3 regions of the Exiguobacterium sp. s127 genome follow, and region 1 is predicted to be linked to each of the others. Evidence: riboswitches for the same ligand, from Rfam matches in the RefSeq annotation. Region 1 holds a riboswitch; each other region holds the start of a gene.
What was found. A riboswitch is a leader RNA that binds a small molecule or an ion and turns the genes downstream of it on or off. The one in region 1 is predicted to bind thiamine pyrophosphate.

Region 1 (5,711 bases):
TGCCGATACGTCACAAACACAAAGTTCTCGCTCGACCGTCAATGCATAAGCGATTCGTAGACGCGTTGCGTCCGATAACACTTTAAACAATTTCCCAATCTCAAGCGTCGGGATTTTCTCAACGGCATGACCAATTTCAGTAGCACGTTTTTTATCGATCGCAATCGTCTCACAGCGTGGTGCCTCCACTGTCTTCACCTCTCCTCCAAACTATTGCACCATCCTAAAACAACAAATGCAAGTAAGATGACTACGATGATTCGCGAGGTGAAGATTCATTTCCGATGTTTTTTTTGGATTGTACGAAAAACTGCCCATCCCCCTAATCGATTCCCGATATCCCAAACGATTCGATTAGTATCGACAGCCCGTACACCGATATCGATGATACTTGTATTTCGCAATCGCTCCTTATATCGATTCGATAGGAAGCGTGGTAACGGTACTTGTAACATCACTCGATAAAATAAATCGAGGTGTGTATGGCCCCAGATTTCCGTAGCGATGGATGCCGTTTTAATCAACAGCGGCCGTTTATATCGTTGTTGGTGTTTGTTTTTTAACAAAACCGCCAATTCAAATGCATAACGATTCGGATAGGGAAACAATTTCCAACCTAAATGATACTTTCCACGGTTGTCGATTCGAATGATTTGTGGTTCGATTCGATACCGAATCCAGCCTCCCCGAAAGCGAATGACTTGCCATTTCACGTACATCACCTCTTCAGTGATTATACCCGGTCTGATACTATTTGACGCGCAGTCTGAACCGCCTCTTTGAACTCTCGTGCCGCACGTTCAATATCTGGTGCTGCGAATAAGGCAGAGACGACGGCATATCCTTCAAGCATCTCGAATAAGTCGGGCACCACATGATGTGTGATTCCACCAATCCCGACGAGAGGAAGGGAAACAGCCCGGCGAATCGCCCGGAGTGTTTCGTTTGTCATCTGACTCGCATCGTCTTTTGTCGCCGTTGGATAGAGCGACCCTACGCCAAGATAAGTTGCCCCGTCTTGCTCTGCTTCGATTGCCTGTTCAACGGTGGAAACAGAAACCCCAATCGTGGCTTCCGGTAACAGCTTACGTGCTTCCTTCAAAGGGATGTCCTCTTGCCCGATATGCAGACCTGCACCGACGATTTGTGCGATATCAATCCGGTCATTGATGATGAGTGGGACGCCGTAACGAGACATCATTTTCTTCAAGTCACTCGCTTGTTCGAGAAATTCTTTCCCTTGCGCCTGCTTTTCACGAAGCTGGACCATCGTCGCGCCACCTTTTATTGCTGCTTCGACCGCATCAATCAAGGCAACGTCCGGGTGAAAGCGCCGATCTGTTACCGCATAAACCGTGTAATCATTCTCCACTGGTCAATACCCCTTTCAAACTTTCTTCTGTAGTCAAGCTGATTGCGTTGAACAACCCCATCCGGAAATCACCAAGTCCCGCTGCTTCATCTGCGACTTCACCCGCTTTTCCCATTAAATACGTCCCATAGGTCGCTGCTTCGAATGCATCATACCCTGCTCCAAGTAGGGTTCCGATGAGCGATGCCGTCATGCAACCTGTCCCTGTAATGTGTCCGAGTCGTGGCGTTCCTACGGTTAGTTTTACTTGTCGCTTGCCGTCTGTAATGAAATCAACCGGTCCCGTTACGACGAGAGTCGTCCCGAGCCGTCCAGCAAACTCATGGACGACTTGAAAATCTAATGTCTCTCCGGAAGCGACATCGACTCCTTTTGAACGTCCGACTTGACCGATGAACGTCTTGATTTCAGAGACGTTCCCCTTAATGACCGTAAAATGAATTGCTTCGAGTAACTCTTTCGTGAATTGTGTCCGAAGTGTCGTCGCCCCCATTCCGACTGGATCTAAAATAATCGGTTTCTTCAATCGGTTAGCCGTTTGACCTGCCAACAATTGCGACGCTCGTGAAGCTGCGTTCAATGTCCCGATATTGATAACGACAGCATCTGCATGTCCAACCATTTCCTCGACTTCTAGGATATCTTCCGCCATGACAGGTGAACCCCCGAGCGCAAGGGTCATATTGGCACACTCATTAATCGTGACCGCATTCGTTAAATGATGAATTAATGGTTTTTTATCATGAATGGTTGTAAGCATCCGTTTCCCTCCAAATGTCATAAAAGTGATGTGTCGGTCCGATTCCGTTCCCTAAGGCAAATCCATGCCGGATTGCTTCAGTTACGTACCGTTTAGCATAAATCACGCTATCCTTCAGGGAATCTCCCAGCGCAAGACGTGCCGCAATCGCGGAAGACAATGTACATCCAGTACCATGTGTATGCTGGCGTTTTAATCGTGCCTCCTGAAACAGATGATGCCTCCCTTCCGTGTATAAAATATCCGAGGCATCCGTACTTTCAAGATGACCGCCTTTTAACAGGATAGCGATGTCTCGTTTTTGTGCGAATTCCGTCGTCGCCAGCTTCATTTCATCAATTGTCGAAATCGCTTGCCCTAACATGCGTTCCATTTCCGGAATATTCGGGGTCGTCAAGGTTGCAAGCGGCATCAAATGCTCCATTAATGCTTGTTCAGCATATTTCCTTAACAGCGCATGCCCCCCTTTTGCGACCATCACGGGGTCTAAGACGACTGGTCCCTGATAATGTTTCAAACATTTGGCAATGACTTGAATCGTTTTTTCATTCGAGACCATCCCAATTTTAACGGCATCTACACGAATATCGCTAAAAATCGAGTTCAACTGGGCTTCGACAAGCGTTGGTGATACATCTTCAACTGCTTGTACGCCTAACGTATTTTGCGCTGTGATAGCAGTAATTACACTCATACCGTAAACCCCAAGAGCAGAAAAAGTTTTTAAGTCGGCTTGAATTCCAGCTCCACCACTAGAGTCTGATCCAGCAATCGTCAGTACATGTTTCATCGATAGACCTCACTTTCTATGAGAGCACAAGGAGAAAGCGGAACGAAAAAAAGCGCCGTCCGCTGTAAAAAAGCAGACGACGCCATGAAAAACCAACGAGTGTGGTCACTTATTCATGTCTTCAATCTCAACTTTCCTACGCTGGTATTATCCAGATCAGGTGATAGGGTCGAAAACAGAATGGTTTTCCTCTCAGCCAGATTCCTCCAGCTCCCCTAGTTGCTCATGATTTAAATTTCTCTTTCACTGTAGCATAGCGCCATAAAAAAAACGAGCCGAAGCTCGTTTTTATAAGTATGCTAATGGATTAACTGTGTTAGCTGGTCCTGTCGCACTGTATTGGTAACCACCAATATGCAATTCAAAATGAAGATGTGCGCCCGTCGAGTTTCCCGTATTTCCGAGCGTACCGATTTGTTGCCCTTGCGAGACCGTTTGTCCAGCATGAACTGATAATGAATTCATATGCGCGTAAACTGTTGTATACACTTTCCCATTCAAGAAATGTGAAATCATCACGTGATTTCCGTACGGTCCACCGCTTCCTGCTGTGATGACCGTTCCTGAAGCTGCTGCGACGATTGATGATCCGACTGACCCTCTAAAGTCGACACCATTATGGAAAGTATACCCATTCGCACCACTCGCTGGTCCGAATCCTTGTGAAACACTTCCTGACGCAGGGCGAACGAACTGCGCCGAACCACTCGGAACACTAGCGACTGGCGTAGCACTTACGACCTTCTTAGACGTCCCGGCGTTGTTTTTTTCCGCCGCCTCCGCCGCCTTTTCCGCTGCCGCTTTTTCAGCTGCTGCCTTTTCCGCTGCTGCTTTAGCTGCTGCCTTTGCTGCCGCAATCGCACGTTCTTGCGCTTCTAATGTCGCTTGAAGTTCTTTCGCATTCAGAAGTTTTGTCGTAAATTTTGTTTTACCTTGACGTAATTTTTTTAAGGTTGCACTACGTGCTTTCATTTGCTGTTTGAGTTCCTTTTTTTGAACCAAAAGGGCTTCTTTTTCTTTCACTCGCTCTTCCTTTTTATCCACAAGCGTCGCTTTAGCATCAGCTAATTTTTTTTGCGTTTCAAGGTAAGCAGAAATCATCTTGTCATCTTGTTCAGCAATTTTTTTCCCTGCCATCACACGACTAAAGAGATCGCCAAGATCTTTCGAACCAAAAATGACTTCTTCCCATTTAATCGAATTCCCATCATTTTCTTGAAGCACACGAAGGCGGTCTCCTAACAGCTCTTCCTGGCGTTTTAACATTTCTTCATAATGGATAATGTCTGCCTCAAGCTCTTCAATTCGTTCATTCAACTGACGAATCTGTTTATTTTTTTCTGAGACACGAAAAATATTTTCATTGATTGCTGCATCAATCGCATTGATTTGACGTTGCTCTTTTGAAATTTTAGATTCTTGTTTTTTGATTGATTTTTCTAGTTTACGTTGTTCAGCTGCATTATCTGCTTTCTTTTCTTTGATTGTAGCCGCTTGAGTGATTGGGGTGTTCGTCAATAATAACGTCCCTAATAGTACGGTAGAAAATAACTTTTTTAGCATATGTGAGTTCCTCGCTTATGTATGAATTCGATTTTTGAAGTCCTGTTCCGTAGTGAAACTATCTGAAATTGATTATAGCACCGTAATAGTTTCAGAAAAATTTCATTTACATTTCAAATGAAAACGTTATTTTGTAATATAACAACTAATTATTCAAACTGTATAAAAAAGAACCTCTACAATGTAGAGGTTCTTTTACGATTTTATAACATTGACATAGGATTAACACTATTTGCAGGGCCTGTTCCGCTGTAGATATACCCACCGACATGAATTTCGAAGTGTAGGTGTGGTCCAGTCGAGTTACCCGTGCTACCAAGTGCACCGATTTGTTGTCCCTGGCTGACACGTTGTCCTGCACGCGCATTCAATGAACTCATGTGCGCGTAAACCGTCGTATACGTTTTTCCGTTCAATTGGTGAGCAATCATGATGTGATTTCCGTAAGGACCACTACTAGAAGCCGTAATGACAGTTCCTGTTGCTGCTGCGACAATTGGTGTTCCAACCGGTGCACCAAAGTCGATTCCATTATGGAATCCATACCCATTTTCACCACTTGCTGAGCCGTATCCTTGTGTAGTCGCACCACTTGTCGGATGAATGAACAATGCTGAAGATGCAGCTGGAGCCGGAGCTGGATTCGGTGCTACTGGTGCTGGTTTTGGTGTTACAGGCGCTGGTGTCGGCGTTGATTGTTTTGTTGAATTCGTTGTTGCTTTTTGACGCGCTGCTTGTTTTGCAGCTTGCTCGGCTGCCGCTTTTTCTGCTGCAGCTTGCTCAACTGCTGCCTTTTCTGCCGCTGCCTGATCGGCTGCTGCTTGTGCTGCTTGAGCTTCAGCACGGGCTTTTGCTTCTCGTGCTTCTTGTGCTTTGCGCTCTTTTTCAATCCGTGCTTCACGTTCACGTGCCGCTTTTTCTGCCGCGATTGCTTTTTCTTGCGCAATCAAGATTTGTTGAACTTCTTTCGCGTCCATCAACTGTGTCTCAAATTTCTTTTTTTGCTTCTTAAGTTCTTTAATGCGTTTGTTTCGTTCACTGATTTGTTGTTCGAGCTCTGCCTGTTGACGCTTTAATTCTTTTTTCTCTGTCACAAGCTTTGCTTTTTTATCTTTAAGTTCTGCTTGGGCATTCGCTAATTTCTTTTGCGTGTTCTGGTAATCCGTAATCATCTTATCATCTTGTTGTGAGATGGATTTCCCCGCTAGCACACGGCTGACGAGATC
Region 2 (5,711 bases), on a different contig from region 1:
AGAAATGTTTACCGTCGTGCGACAGGTGGTGCTTCACCAGCAGCTGGACGCGCTTCTTCTTCATCGTCCCAACATTCGGTATTTTCGATACCTAATGCTTTAGCAGAGAAGACAGGATCAAGACCTTGCTTACGTTGGTTTTGGTAGTCATTGATGACTTTGATTGCGACTCCACCTAAGAGCGAGATGGCTGTTAAGTTGATTAATGTCATACCGGCCATGAAGAGGTCGGCGAAACTCCAAACCATTCCGAGGCTGAGGAGCGATCCGATGAAGACGAATGCCATCGTAGCAATTCGGAAGCCAAAGACAGTTGATTTACTTTTCTTGATGAATTCAATGTTCGTTTCACCGTAGTAGTAGCTACCGACAATTGAACTGAAAGCGAACAAGAAGACACTGATTGCGATAAAGGCTGGTGCGACGGCACCGAGTTGCTCAGAAAGCGCATTTTGTAACATGGCGATACCTTCACCATTACCGGCAGCGTAGCTGTCACTGAGTAAGATAATTGTCGCTGTTGCTGTACAGACGATCAACGTATCAAGGAAAACACCAAGTGTTTGTAAGAATCCTTGTTTTGCTGGGTGAGAAACTTCAGCGGCAGCAGCAGCGTTCGGAGCAGAACCCATACCGGCTTCGTTCGAGAAGAGACCACGTTTAACACCGAGCGAGATTGCAGCACCGACAGATCCACCAACAGCCTGGTCGATACCGAATGCACTCTTAAAGATCATTGCGAAAACCCCTGGAAGTTCAGTGATGTTCGTGATGACAACAAAGATGGCAGCAATCAAGTAGAGTGACGCCATGATTGGTACAACGATTGCTGAAACTTTCGCGACACGGTGGACACCACCGAAGATGACGAGACCTGTAAGAACGACTAAGATCCCACCGACGATCATTTTGTCGATTCCAAAGGCGTTGTCAAAAGCAGCGGCAATCGTGTTCGATTGAACCGAGTTAAAAATAAGACCAAATGTGACGGCGATTAAGATTGCAAAAATGATTCCGAGGACGCGGTTGTTCAATCCTTTTGCGATGTAGTAAGCAGGACCACCGCGGTAAGCGTTATTGCCTGTATCACGTACTTTATACACTTGAGCAAGCGTACTTTCAATAAGGGCTGTTGCTCCACCAAGGAGGGCGACCATCCACATCCAGAAGACCGCTCCGGGTCCACCAAGTGTAACAGCGATCGTAACACCGGCCAAATTCCCTGTACCGATTCGAGTCGCGGCACCGATGAAGAATGATTGAAGGGATGTAATACTCTGACCTTCATCATCTGTTGTCTTTTCATTTTTATCGAGTGTGACACGGAACATCTCTTTCAAGTAACGGAATTGGATGAACTTCGTTTTAATGGTGAAGTAGATGCCGACTCCGATTAAAGCGGCGATTAAGATATAAGACCATAAGATGTTGTTGGCGAAATCGACGCCCGATTGTACAGCTTGTTGAAATGCATCCATGTGATAGTTCCTCCCAAAGTGTTTTTGCTAAAAACTGATAATAGCTATAAGTTGAATTATACGAATTTTCAGACAACTTGCAAGCTTTTTTTCGAAACTTTCTTTTAAAATATTTAAAATATATTTTTTCGGGTTCAGAAAAACAGATCGTCATCAAAGCATTTTTAATTTAAAAAACCACCGCACTTAATGAAGCAGCGGTGGTGAAATGATGCGTTTTTTGATTAGTGATCGACTGCCAACAATTTTTCATAGAAGTCATCAATTTGACTAACGAGCTGTTCTCGTTCTGAGAATAATGTCGTGAGGACTTCATAATCATGTGTCGCCGCGAGTGATGTATCGAGTAAAGCCACCTCATCCTCTAGCTGTTGAATCTGCTGTTCGAGTTCGCCTGCATTTAAAGCCGGATGTTTCCCGGCTACCGGCGTCCGGGTAGCGCGGGGCGTGGGTGCCGCTGATTCGACGATTGACCGGGCATGTCGTTTTTCGGCAGCATATTGGTAAGAACCGTGAAAGATTTCTGTCGTGTCATCTAGCCAATAGGTTTTCGAGAAGAGTCGGTTCAAGAAATAACGGTCGTGCGATACGGCAATCAGCGTTCCGTCAAAGTGCTCGAGTGCTTCTTCAAGCGCATCTTTTCCCCGCCGCTTAACGCAGTAATCGGTAAGAAGACACGTGGACCGAAAAAGAGGAAACGGGCCAACAGGGAGCGAGCTGTTCCTTCGTCCGCCGAAACGTGTGAGCGGAAGTAATCGATCAGTCGCTCTTCACCCGGCATATCGACGTGTTGCGATAAAAATCCGACCTGATTTGACGGACCACGCGTGACACGTCCGTTCGTCGGCTGGAGTTGTCCAAGTAAGACACGTAATAACGTCGTTTTCCCACTTCCGTTCGCACCGACGATTCCAATCCGGTCACGTGCCGCGGCTTCGAAATCGAGCGACGCGAACAACTTCCGGCCGGCGACGGAAAGCGTGACATCCTCAAGACGGTAAACGATTTGACTGAGTTGCCCTTGCGACGAAAAGCGGATGTCAGGCACCGCTTTTTCCAGGAGCGGCCGTTTGAGTCGCTCAATCCGTTCGAGTGCCCGTTCCATGGCTTTTGCTTTTCGGAACAGTTTTTCGCTTGGCGGAGAGGCTTCATTTGCCCACTGGCGCAAGCGCCGAATCGCATCCTTCATCTGTTTGATTTTCTTTTGTTGTTCCGTGTAGGCGTGGAATTGTTCGAGGAGCAGGCGTTCTTTCGCGACCGTGTACGCCGAATAATTTCCTGGGTAGATTGTCAGTTCACCATCTTCAAGTTCAGCGATCAAGTTGACACTTGCGTCAAGAAACACGCGATCATGCGAGACGATGATGACAGCGCCCGGATAACTGTTTAAAAATTGTTCGAGCCATTCGATTGCTGCGAGATCGAGGTGATTCGTCGGTTCGTCGAGAATCAACAAGTCTGGTTCCACCAGCAGCATCCGGCCGAGGCAGATTTTCGTTTGTTCGCCACCACTTAATTGAGAAAAGGGACGTGTCAGCAAGGCATCGAGGTGGAGTCCGTTAATCATGCGCTGGATTTTCGAGTCGAGCAGGTAACCGTCCTGTTGTTCGAATTGTTCGGTCACACGCGTATACTCATTTAGCACATCGTCCAGGTGGTCAGCACTTGCCATTTGTTGTTCAAGCTGATGCATCGTCGTCCGTAAGGCGACGATTTGGGCAAATGCGGTCCAGAGAACATCAAGGCCCGTCAATTCTTCTGCGAACTGTGGAATTTGAGCCAAATAACCGATGGAAAGTCCTTTTTTGAGATAAAGGGTTCCGCTGTCCGCTGTTTCGAGTTGCGCGATTAAACGCAGTAACGTGGTTTTTCCGGTTCCGTTTCGACCGATCAATCCGATGCGGTCAGCTTGTTTAAGATAGAGCGAGACATCGGTTAAGACGGATGCTCCCCCAAATTGTTTTGTCAGGTGTTGGATGTCGCAAATCATGATCAGTAACTTCCTTTCATGCGCATCAAAAAACGGAGAACGCAAATAGCGCTCTCCGTTTACCGTAAAAGGTGCGCTTTGCTTTATTTTTCAGATGGATGTTCCTAAGAAAAGGGCAGACTCGTCCTTTAGAACGCCATTTCATGAAAAATCGCGCGCAACAGATAAAGTTGTTCCATCAACCATTGCTTACACGCAGCAAAACCCATCTTTTACACCACCTTTTCGTTTCGATAAAGTTAGTTTACCATGTTTTGAACTGAAAATGAAATCGTTTTCAGTTACTTGAACAGTCCGGAAATCGAGTTGAAGAACTTACTTAAGCCGTCAAACAGTTTTGCAAAAAATCCTTTCGTTTCTTCGGAGGTCGCGAACGCGTGGATATCTTGCCCGGCACCCTTTAATCCGGTCTCGATTTGTCCCCAGTTCAAGTCAGCTTTCTCCATTTGACTGAACAATGACGTCAACCGCTCCATTTGGGCGTCCGACAACTGGATGTTGTTATTTTGAATGACTTGGATGATGACATTCTCGATATCGACTTTGGTTTCCGGCTTTTGTTTGGCGATCTCTGCTTTGATTTCATTCATCAGTTCGGCGACTTTGTCCGTCCCGACCGTTTTTCCGACATCGGAAGTGACCGATAACTCTTGTTGGGCTAAATCTTTTCGTTCATCCGTCAATTTAATGCCGGTCTCAGCCGACGTTTGATCGTATGCTTTCATGATCCCCGTCAAAGCAGAGGTCCCGGTGACTTTATAAGGGGAAGTGATTGTGATGTCGGCGTCCGTTACGCCTGCAGTGACGAGCGCGTTCAAGTACATGTCTTTTGTTACCCAGGTAATGTTTTCGGTCGCGACAGATAAACCGTCGCCTTTTTCAGCGAGTTCGATTTTTGCGGAAGAGTACATATTGCCGCCGAGTTGCGATTGGGGAACGTTTTTCCCTAAATATTTTTCTTCATCCGCTGCCGTGGCGATGACGGGCGTAATGCCTTCCGGCGCATTCAATCGGGCGAGTACCCAGGCTTTATCCTTTGCCCCGAGCGATTCACCAAGCGTGATGATTGTTTTATCGACGACTTGCTCTGCTGAAGCAGCAGTCGGTAGAAGTAAACTTGTCGCTAAAAGCGTCGTGGTCATGATTTTTGTTGCTTTATTCATAGTATAAATCCTCCGAGTATAGTAGGTAGTATCAGGTGCTAATTTCATTGTAAGTGACGTCTTCCAGAACGGAATCGGTCTTGAGGCGGAATGAACCGCCCACCTCGTGTCCCTAATCCTATACTACATTTCATTTAAAATCCTGATCATGTGACTGAAAAAATGATATAGTGAAGAGGAATTAAATAATGACCACTAGGGGAGTCGGTAGGCCGACTGAGACGACGAAGACGTTTGGACCCTTTGAACCTGATTAAGTTTGGACTTACGGAGGGAAGTGGCGTGAATATCTCTCTTGTTGTCTCTTCACGTCATGCCCTGTTCGTAGGGTGTGGCGTTTTTTGATTCAACAAAAGGGGGAATTAGGTTGAAATTCAGTCAAGAAATTCGGCAAGCCGCAAAAACATATTGGGACAGCAGTTTTTCCCATCCATTCGTCACAGGCATTGGTGACGGGACGTTACCGCTCGAAAAATTTCGACATTATGTCATGCAGGATGCGTATTACTTAAAACATTTCGCAAAAATTCAAGCCCGGGCCGCCTCAAAGGCAACGGATTTTGCGACGATCGCGGAACTCGCGGAACATGCGACATCGACCTATGCGGCTGAGCTATCACTCCATCAATCGTTTTTTGAACCGCTCGCTATTACGGAAGCGGATTTAGCAGCGTTCGAACCGGCACCGACTGCGTATGCCTATGTCTCACATATGCATCATGCGAGCGAGGGGACACTCGGGGAAACGATTGCAGCGATTTTACCGTGTTACTGGCTTTATTATGAAGTCGGACAACAACTGTTGACGAAGTCACCGGCGTCACCGATTTATCAACAGTGGATTGCAACATACAGCTCGGAATGGTTCGAACGGGTCGTCTTTGAACAGGTCGACCGGCTGGATGCTTTGGCGGCGCAAGCGACTGAAGCAGAACGGGAACGGATGAAACACCATTTCGTCAGAAGCTGTTATTACGAATTGATGTTTTGGGAAATGGGCTGGACGGAAGAAACGTTTGAACGTCTCTTTACACAAGTTACGCGTCAACCAAAAGTAACGAAACGATAAGTACAGCTTTA
Region 3 (5,711 bases), on a different contig from region 1:
GTCAAATTGAGATGATGAATCAATCCGTCGATTGTCGAAATCGTTCCGTCAAGCGTATACGGTTGACCATTAATGGTGAGTTGCATTCGTGTTCCTCCTCGATTCATGTAATGAAAACGGACAAAGCTCATATTTCGGCGTGATTCCCGTTACCTCGTCTGCCAGGACGGACGCCGTGATCGGGGCGAGTAATATCCCGTGCCGATGATGCCCGGTCGCGACGAATAGGTGCCCGACTCCCGGGACCTGCCCGAGATAAGGCAATCCGTCCGCTGTTTGTGGACGAATCCCGGACCAGATGTCCACGATTTCCGCTTCTCTGATTGCCGGGAACAGTCGCGCCGCCGCCTGCAGGAGATGTTCAATCCCGCTGACGCTGACCCCTGTCGTCTCGTCACCGATCCGTTCCGTCGCCCCGATGATGATCCGTCCGTCAAACTTCGGGACGAGGTACACGTCGTCGCTAAACAACGTCTCGGTCAAGACATGCCCCGGAAGCCGGACGGCGAGGCATTCGCCTTTGACCGGTACCGTCGCGATCTCGACACCACTCGTCGCGAGTAATGCTTCTGATCCCCAACCGCTTGCGACCACGACGTTACTGGCTTCACGCTTACCGTTACTCGTCGCAACGCCGACGACGGTCGCCCCTGCCCGGAGCAGTCCTGTGACCGTTGTCTGTTCTTCAATCACACCTCCGCGGACTTTAATCGCGTGACGGAGCGAACGCGTCAACTGGACGGGATCGATTTGACCGACGGATGCAAATTGAATTTCCTCATGGCCCCGAATCAACCGAAAGGGATTTTCTTTATAGCCACTATCAATGCCGGTCTCATTAAACAGCTCACGGACGAGGTCGGGATAAAGCTGTCGACTCGCTGCCGCCAGTTGATGTAAGGCAGGGATCAGTTCATGATCCGTCGCAAGCATGCCGGCTGCCGCTCGCGTCGTTCCTTCGCCACACCGGCTTTGCTCAAGCACGCGTACCGCTTGTCCTCGTTTGAGCAATTCGTAGGCGAGTGTCAAACCGATTACGCCTGCGCCGACGATTAACGTCCCTTTTGCTTTCATTGATCAAGCACCTCGCGATACGACCGGACTGCTTCGACCGGATTTGCCTGACCGAGAATCCCTGACATCACAGCGATGCCAGCAACGCCGGTCGCGAGGACACCCGCGACATTCTCCGGCTGAATCCCGCCAATCGCGATGACGGGGACTTTTGAAAACGTGACGATTTGCGCGAGTGCCGCTAGTCCGCGCGGGGCGACGTCCTGTTTTGACGCCGTCGCAAAGACATGACCATACATGACGAAGTCGCTGCCCGTCTCAAGCGCTTCCGTCAAGGAGTGGATTGATCGGCCGATCTGTAGCTCGCTGAATTGACGCCGCACGACAGCGACGGGAATACTGCGTGATGTCAACTGGACACTTGCCTTCGTCACGAGGGCGACATCAAGCCGGTCATGGACGATTAGTTTTTCACGTGGAACACCGGCGCATACTAGCGCCTCGATCAATTGGACGAGTCGGTCCGCCGACCAACCCGGTTCCCGGATATGAATCATGTCGACATAAGGCACAACAGCCGGCAAGACTTCTAGAAGATGTGTCAGCTCTTTTGTCCCGGTCGTCACAATATGTAACTTCGGACGCATACCTTCTCCTCCTTGCTACACAAAAAGGACCACCCCATGAACATGATGGAGTGGTCCGAAGAATGTCCAGGTAAGACCTGAGACAGGATGATAATCAGAAGCCACTTCCCTCCGCTAGTACGAACTAGATCAGGTTCAAAGGGTCCGGATATTTCCGTCTCAGTCTGCTGCGAGACTCCCCTAGTGTAGAACTATTTAGTGTTGGTTGGTTCATTCGTAGTCTACCATGACCGCTCGCTTGATTTCTAGTCTGACTTGTCAGTTCAGCCGATCCGTGACCGTTTTGACCTGTTCCGTCAATTGTTCACGCGTTGGAATCAGCTTCGTGTCTGCTAAATCATACGTTTGTTTTAGACGTAAGACACGTGTCACCTTCGCGTCGAGGTCAGCCCGTGATAACGACTTGTCCTTGATTCCCTGCATGATCGCCGCATGAACATCCGTGTAAGCACCGGCTTGCGAGAACATCGCCATGTCGGCACCACGTTCGAGGGCGAGGCGCGCAGCTTGGGCGAGACCATATTGTTTCGTGATCGCGCCCATTACGAGGTCGTCCGTCACGATGACGCCATCGAACTTCAACGCTTCACGCAACAGCTGTTGCATGACCGGCTCTGATAACGACGACGGATTGTCTGGGTCGAGCGCCGGGAATAAAATGTGTGCGACCATCACCATCTCCGCTCCGGCATCGATTGCCGCTTTGAACGGGACGAGTTCCAGTTGCTCGAGTTGCGCTTTCGTCTTCGTCACGGTCGGTAAGCCGACATGCGAATCGACGGTCGTATCCCCGTGTCCAGGAAAATGTTTGATGACCGGCACGACGTCTTCCGACTTAATTCCCTGCATTAACGGGACACCGAGCCGGGCGACATCATCCGGCTCAGCGCTCAGTGCCCGGTCCCCGATGATCGGGTTCGCCGGATTGCTGTTGACATCAAGAACCGGGGCAAAATCCATATTGAATCCATAAAACCGTGACATCGCACCAAATGCCTGTCCGGTCTTTTGCATCAATGCCGGATTGTTTTTCTGACCGAGCGTCAAACTCGGAGGTAAATGAAACGCTTGATCCGGGACACGGCTGACACGTCCTCCTTCTTCATCGAAACCGAGGAACGCGAGCGGTTCGGCGGCTTGTGCGTCCTCAATCGCTGCCGTCAAGGTTTTTAGCTGGGCGTCTGACGTGATATTGCCTCCGAGTAACAGGACACCGCCCAGCGCGTGATCGCTTAACAGACTTCGGTCTGCGTCCGATAACGTTGTCCCGCTGATCCCGATATACAGCAATTGATCGACCTTTTCAGCAGTCGAGAGTTTGGCGAGCTGACGTTTGATGTCTTGCTCCGCCTGTTCGGCAGCCGTCGGTTCGTCAGCGACCGGCTGTTGCTGACTCGTCTTCGGTTCCGGTTTCGTCTTCGGTTCTGTTGCTGGTTCACTCGCGCATGCCGTCAAAAAGCAAGCCGTTAAAAGCACGTAAATCGGTTTCAAAGCGGTTCCTCGTTTCGGACGCCATTGATTGAATAATAGACTTCAATTTCAGCATTCAGTGATTTCGAGACAGAACAGTATTTATCTTTTGATAACGACACGGCCCGGCGGACTTTATCGTCCGGTAAGTCGCCTTCGAGACGATAATGAATCGAAATCGTCGTAAAGCGGCGCGGGTGTTCCGTCGCCCGTTCTCCCTCAATGTCCATCTCAAACGAGGTTAACGGTAAACGCATTTTTTCTAAAATGGAGACGATGTCCATCCCCGTACAGCCGGCGACGGCGTGCAACAACAATTCAGTTGGCCGCGGTGCTCCGTTCTGACCGTTATTTTCAGGTGCTGCATCCATTGCCAGTTGGTGTCCGGACTCCGTCATGCCACTAAAGCCCATCTTGTGATTCCATGTAATCGTCGCTTGCATTTTTCTCACTACCTTTCGATTTTTAGTTCGGTGCGATTCGCTCTCCTTCATTATAGCGTAGTCTCACCTGAAGAAAATTGACATGCTATTCAAAATAATGCTTCTTTTCCTTCGACAACCGATTCCCGTTCACCTGACACACGAATCATGCTATTCTGAAAAACGATAGTTTCGCGCTGCTTAGCGCTAGAATTGAGGAATTGATATGTCATCTACTACCCGTTTACGTAAAACGGACTGGCTTTTAATCGCCACCCTCTCCTTACTGACGTTCGTCTTAGGCACAAGCGAATTCGTCATCGTCGGGATTTTATCAGAAATCGCTTCGGCCCTCGGAATCACGATTGCGAAAGCCGGGACACTCGTTTCCGCCTTTGCGATTGCCTTCGCGATCGGGACACCGGTCACGATGTCGATCACGGGACGCTTCGAGCGTCGCAAATTAATGCTCAGCCTGATCTTTGTCTGGGTCGTCTTGAACTTTTGCAGCAGCATCGCCGACACCTACTCGCTTCTGCTCGCAACACGGATCGTCACCGCCGTCCTGACCGGTGTCCTGATTTCGCTTGCAATGGTCGTCGCGAGTGACAGTGTCCCGGTCGCGAAACGCGGTGTCGCCGTGTCGTTCATCTTCGGCGGCTTTACGCTCGCGAACGTCTTCGGTGTCCCGATCGGCACGTTTATCGGGCAACACGCCGGTTTTGAAGCGACGTTTTGGCTGACGACAGCCCTCGGACTGATTGCTTTTTTCGCCGTTTTCAAAGTCGTCCCGCGGCAACAGGCGACGGCGTCAAGTTCCGTTAAGGATCAACTGCGCCTGCTCGCGAACCCACGTATCATGATTGCCTTCTTCATCCCGTCGTTTGGATTTGGTGCGACCTATGTCGTCTACACGTACCTCGTACCGATCCTCGAACTCGAACTCGAGCTGCCGCGGGCCTGGATCAGTCCAATCCTCCTCGCGTACGGCGTCGTCTCGATTTTCAGTAACATTCTGGCCGGGAAAATCGCCAGTCATAATCCGATCGGTCGGTTACGGTTTGTGTTCGTCGTGCAAGCGTTCGTCTTGGCGGCCTTATATGTCACGACGTCATCCGTCACGCTCGGACTGATCAATATCGCTTTGATGTCACTGATGTCGATTTTATTGACGACATCGACACAAATCTATCTGATTGACTTGGCGGAAAAGTTCAACCCGGAAGCAAAAGGACTCGCTGCGTCCTTGATGCCGGTCGCAAGTAACGTCGGGATCGCCTTCGGCTCCGCGCTCGGTGGACTTGTTTACGCGAGCGGACCGATGATGAACACGGCGCTCGTCGGCGGACTCGTCGCCTTGGTCGCTGCACTGTTGACTGCGGTCAGCTTCCGACTCGACCGACGCGCATCATAAACGAACTGAAACTAAAGGATTCTCACTTCACTTGTTTCCTAGGATGCAACGTGAAGGGAATCTTTTTTTGTGCCTTGTATCCTCAAAAAAGTAGTTTCTCAGCCCGAACCTTACAAGATTGTTAGGGACTCGTTGCCAACTTGTTGCTTTATTTGTAAATCTACATGGTACGCTGAAACTAGCTTTTCACCCTAACTTAATTAAAGGAGTTTTTTTCATGAAACCGTATTATGCCATCACATTAACGGCCTTACTTGTAACGGCTTCCGTCAGTCCAGTCGTTGCGTCTGCCGCAACACCAACAAAAGTCGAGACGAAAAAACCGTTGTCCGAAAAAGCACTCGCGAATAAGAAACTTGCGATCGCAAAACTCGCCACGTCACTGATCGGTACGCCGTATAAAGAAGGCGGCACGACGACAAAAGGATTTGATGCTTCAGGCTTCACGCAATACGTCTATCAAAAAAGCGGCTTGACGCTGGAGCGGACGGTTGCAAAACAGGCTGCCATGCCGTTGAAAACCGTCACACTTAAAAAAGCGATGCCGGGTGACTTGTTGTTCGTCCAGGCGAAAAAAGCAAAGACACCGAACTTCGTCGGGATCTATACGGGCAAAAACACGTTTGTCGCCGTGACGACGAAGAAGGTCGAAGCCCAGGACCTGACATGGAGTTATTATACGAAACAGGACATCCTCATTAAATCGTACCAATGACAAAAACGCGCGGCTGACTTCAATGCAGA

Region 2: it holds a riboswitch for thiamine pyrophosphate, as region 1 does, so the genes downstream of both, tenA (thiaminase II) here and thiD (bifunctional hydroxymethylpyrimidine kinase/phosphomethylpyrimidine kinase) in region 1, are expected to answer to the same signal.
Region 3: it holds a riboswitch for thiamine pyrophosphate, as region 1 does, so the genes downstream of both, KNP98_RS08615 (thiamine phosphate synthase) here and thiD (bifunctional hydroxymethylpyrimidine kinase/phosphomethylpyrimidine kinase) in region 1, are expected to answer to the same signal.

What each region holds. Positions count from the first base shown of each region.
Region 1 covers NZ_JACSMO010000007.1:62,294-68,004, reverse strand. The annotation lists gene KNP98_RS10430 (ArsR/SmtB family transcription factor) at 1-189, opposite strand, end outside; gene KNP98_RS10425 (hypothetical protein) at 276-713, opposite strand; gene thiE (thiamine phosphate synthase) at 734-1,372, opposite strand; gene thiM (hydroxyethylthiazole kinase) at 1,362-2,132, opposite strand; gene thiD (bifunctional hydroxymethylpyrimidine kinase/phosphomethylpyrimidine kinase) at 2,113-2,922, opposite strand; TPP riboswitch at 3,039-3,149, opposite strand; gene KNP98_RS10405 (murein hydrolase activator EnvC family protein) at 3,211-4,485, opposite strand; gene KNP98_RS10400 (murein hydrolase activator EnvC family protein) at 4,689-5,711, opposite strand, start outside.
Region 2 covers NZ_JACSMO010000002.1:255,758-261,468, forward strand. The annotation lists gene KNP98_RS04365 (alanine/glycine:cation symporter family protein) at 9-1,478, opposite strand; gene KNP98_RS16015 (hypothetical protein) at 1,703-2,047, opposite strand; gene KNP98_RS04370 (ABC-F family ATP-binding cassette domain-containing protein) at 2,074-3,468, opposite strand; gene KNP98_RS04375 (DUF1002 domain-containing protein) at 3,750-4,631, opposite strand; TPP riboswitch at 4,819-4,924, shown strand; gene tenA (thiaminase II) at 4,999-5,700, shown strand.
Region 3 covers NZ_JACSMO010000005.1:131,578-137,288, reverse strand. The annotation lists gene thiS (sulfur carrier protein ThiS) at 1-86, opposite strand, end outside; gene KNP98_RS08620 (NAD(P)/FAD-dependent oxidoreductase) at 70-1,074, opposite strand; gene KNP98_RS08615 (thiamine phosphate synthase) at 1,071-1,661, opposite strand; TPP riboswitch at 1,751-1,853, opposite strand; gene nagZ (beta-N-acetylhexosaminidase) at 1,920-3,152, opposite strand; gene KNP98_RS08605 (OsmC family protein) at 3,149-3,574, opposite strand; gene KNP98_RS08600 (MFS transporter) at 3,780-4,967, shown strand; gene KNP98_RS08595 (C40 family peptidase) at 5,185-5,682, shown strand.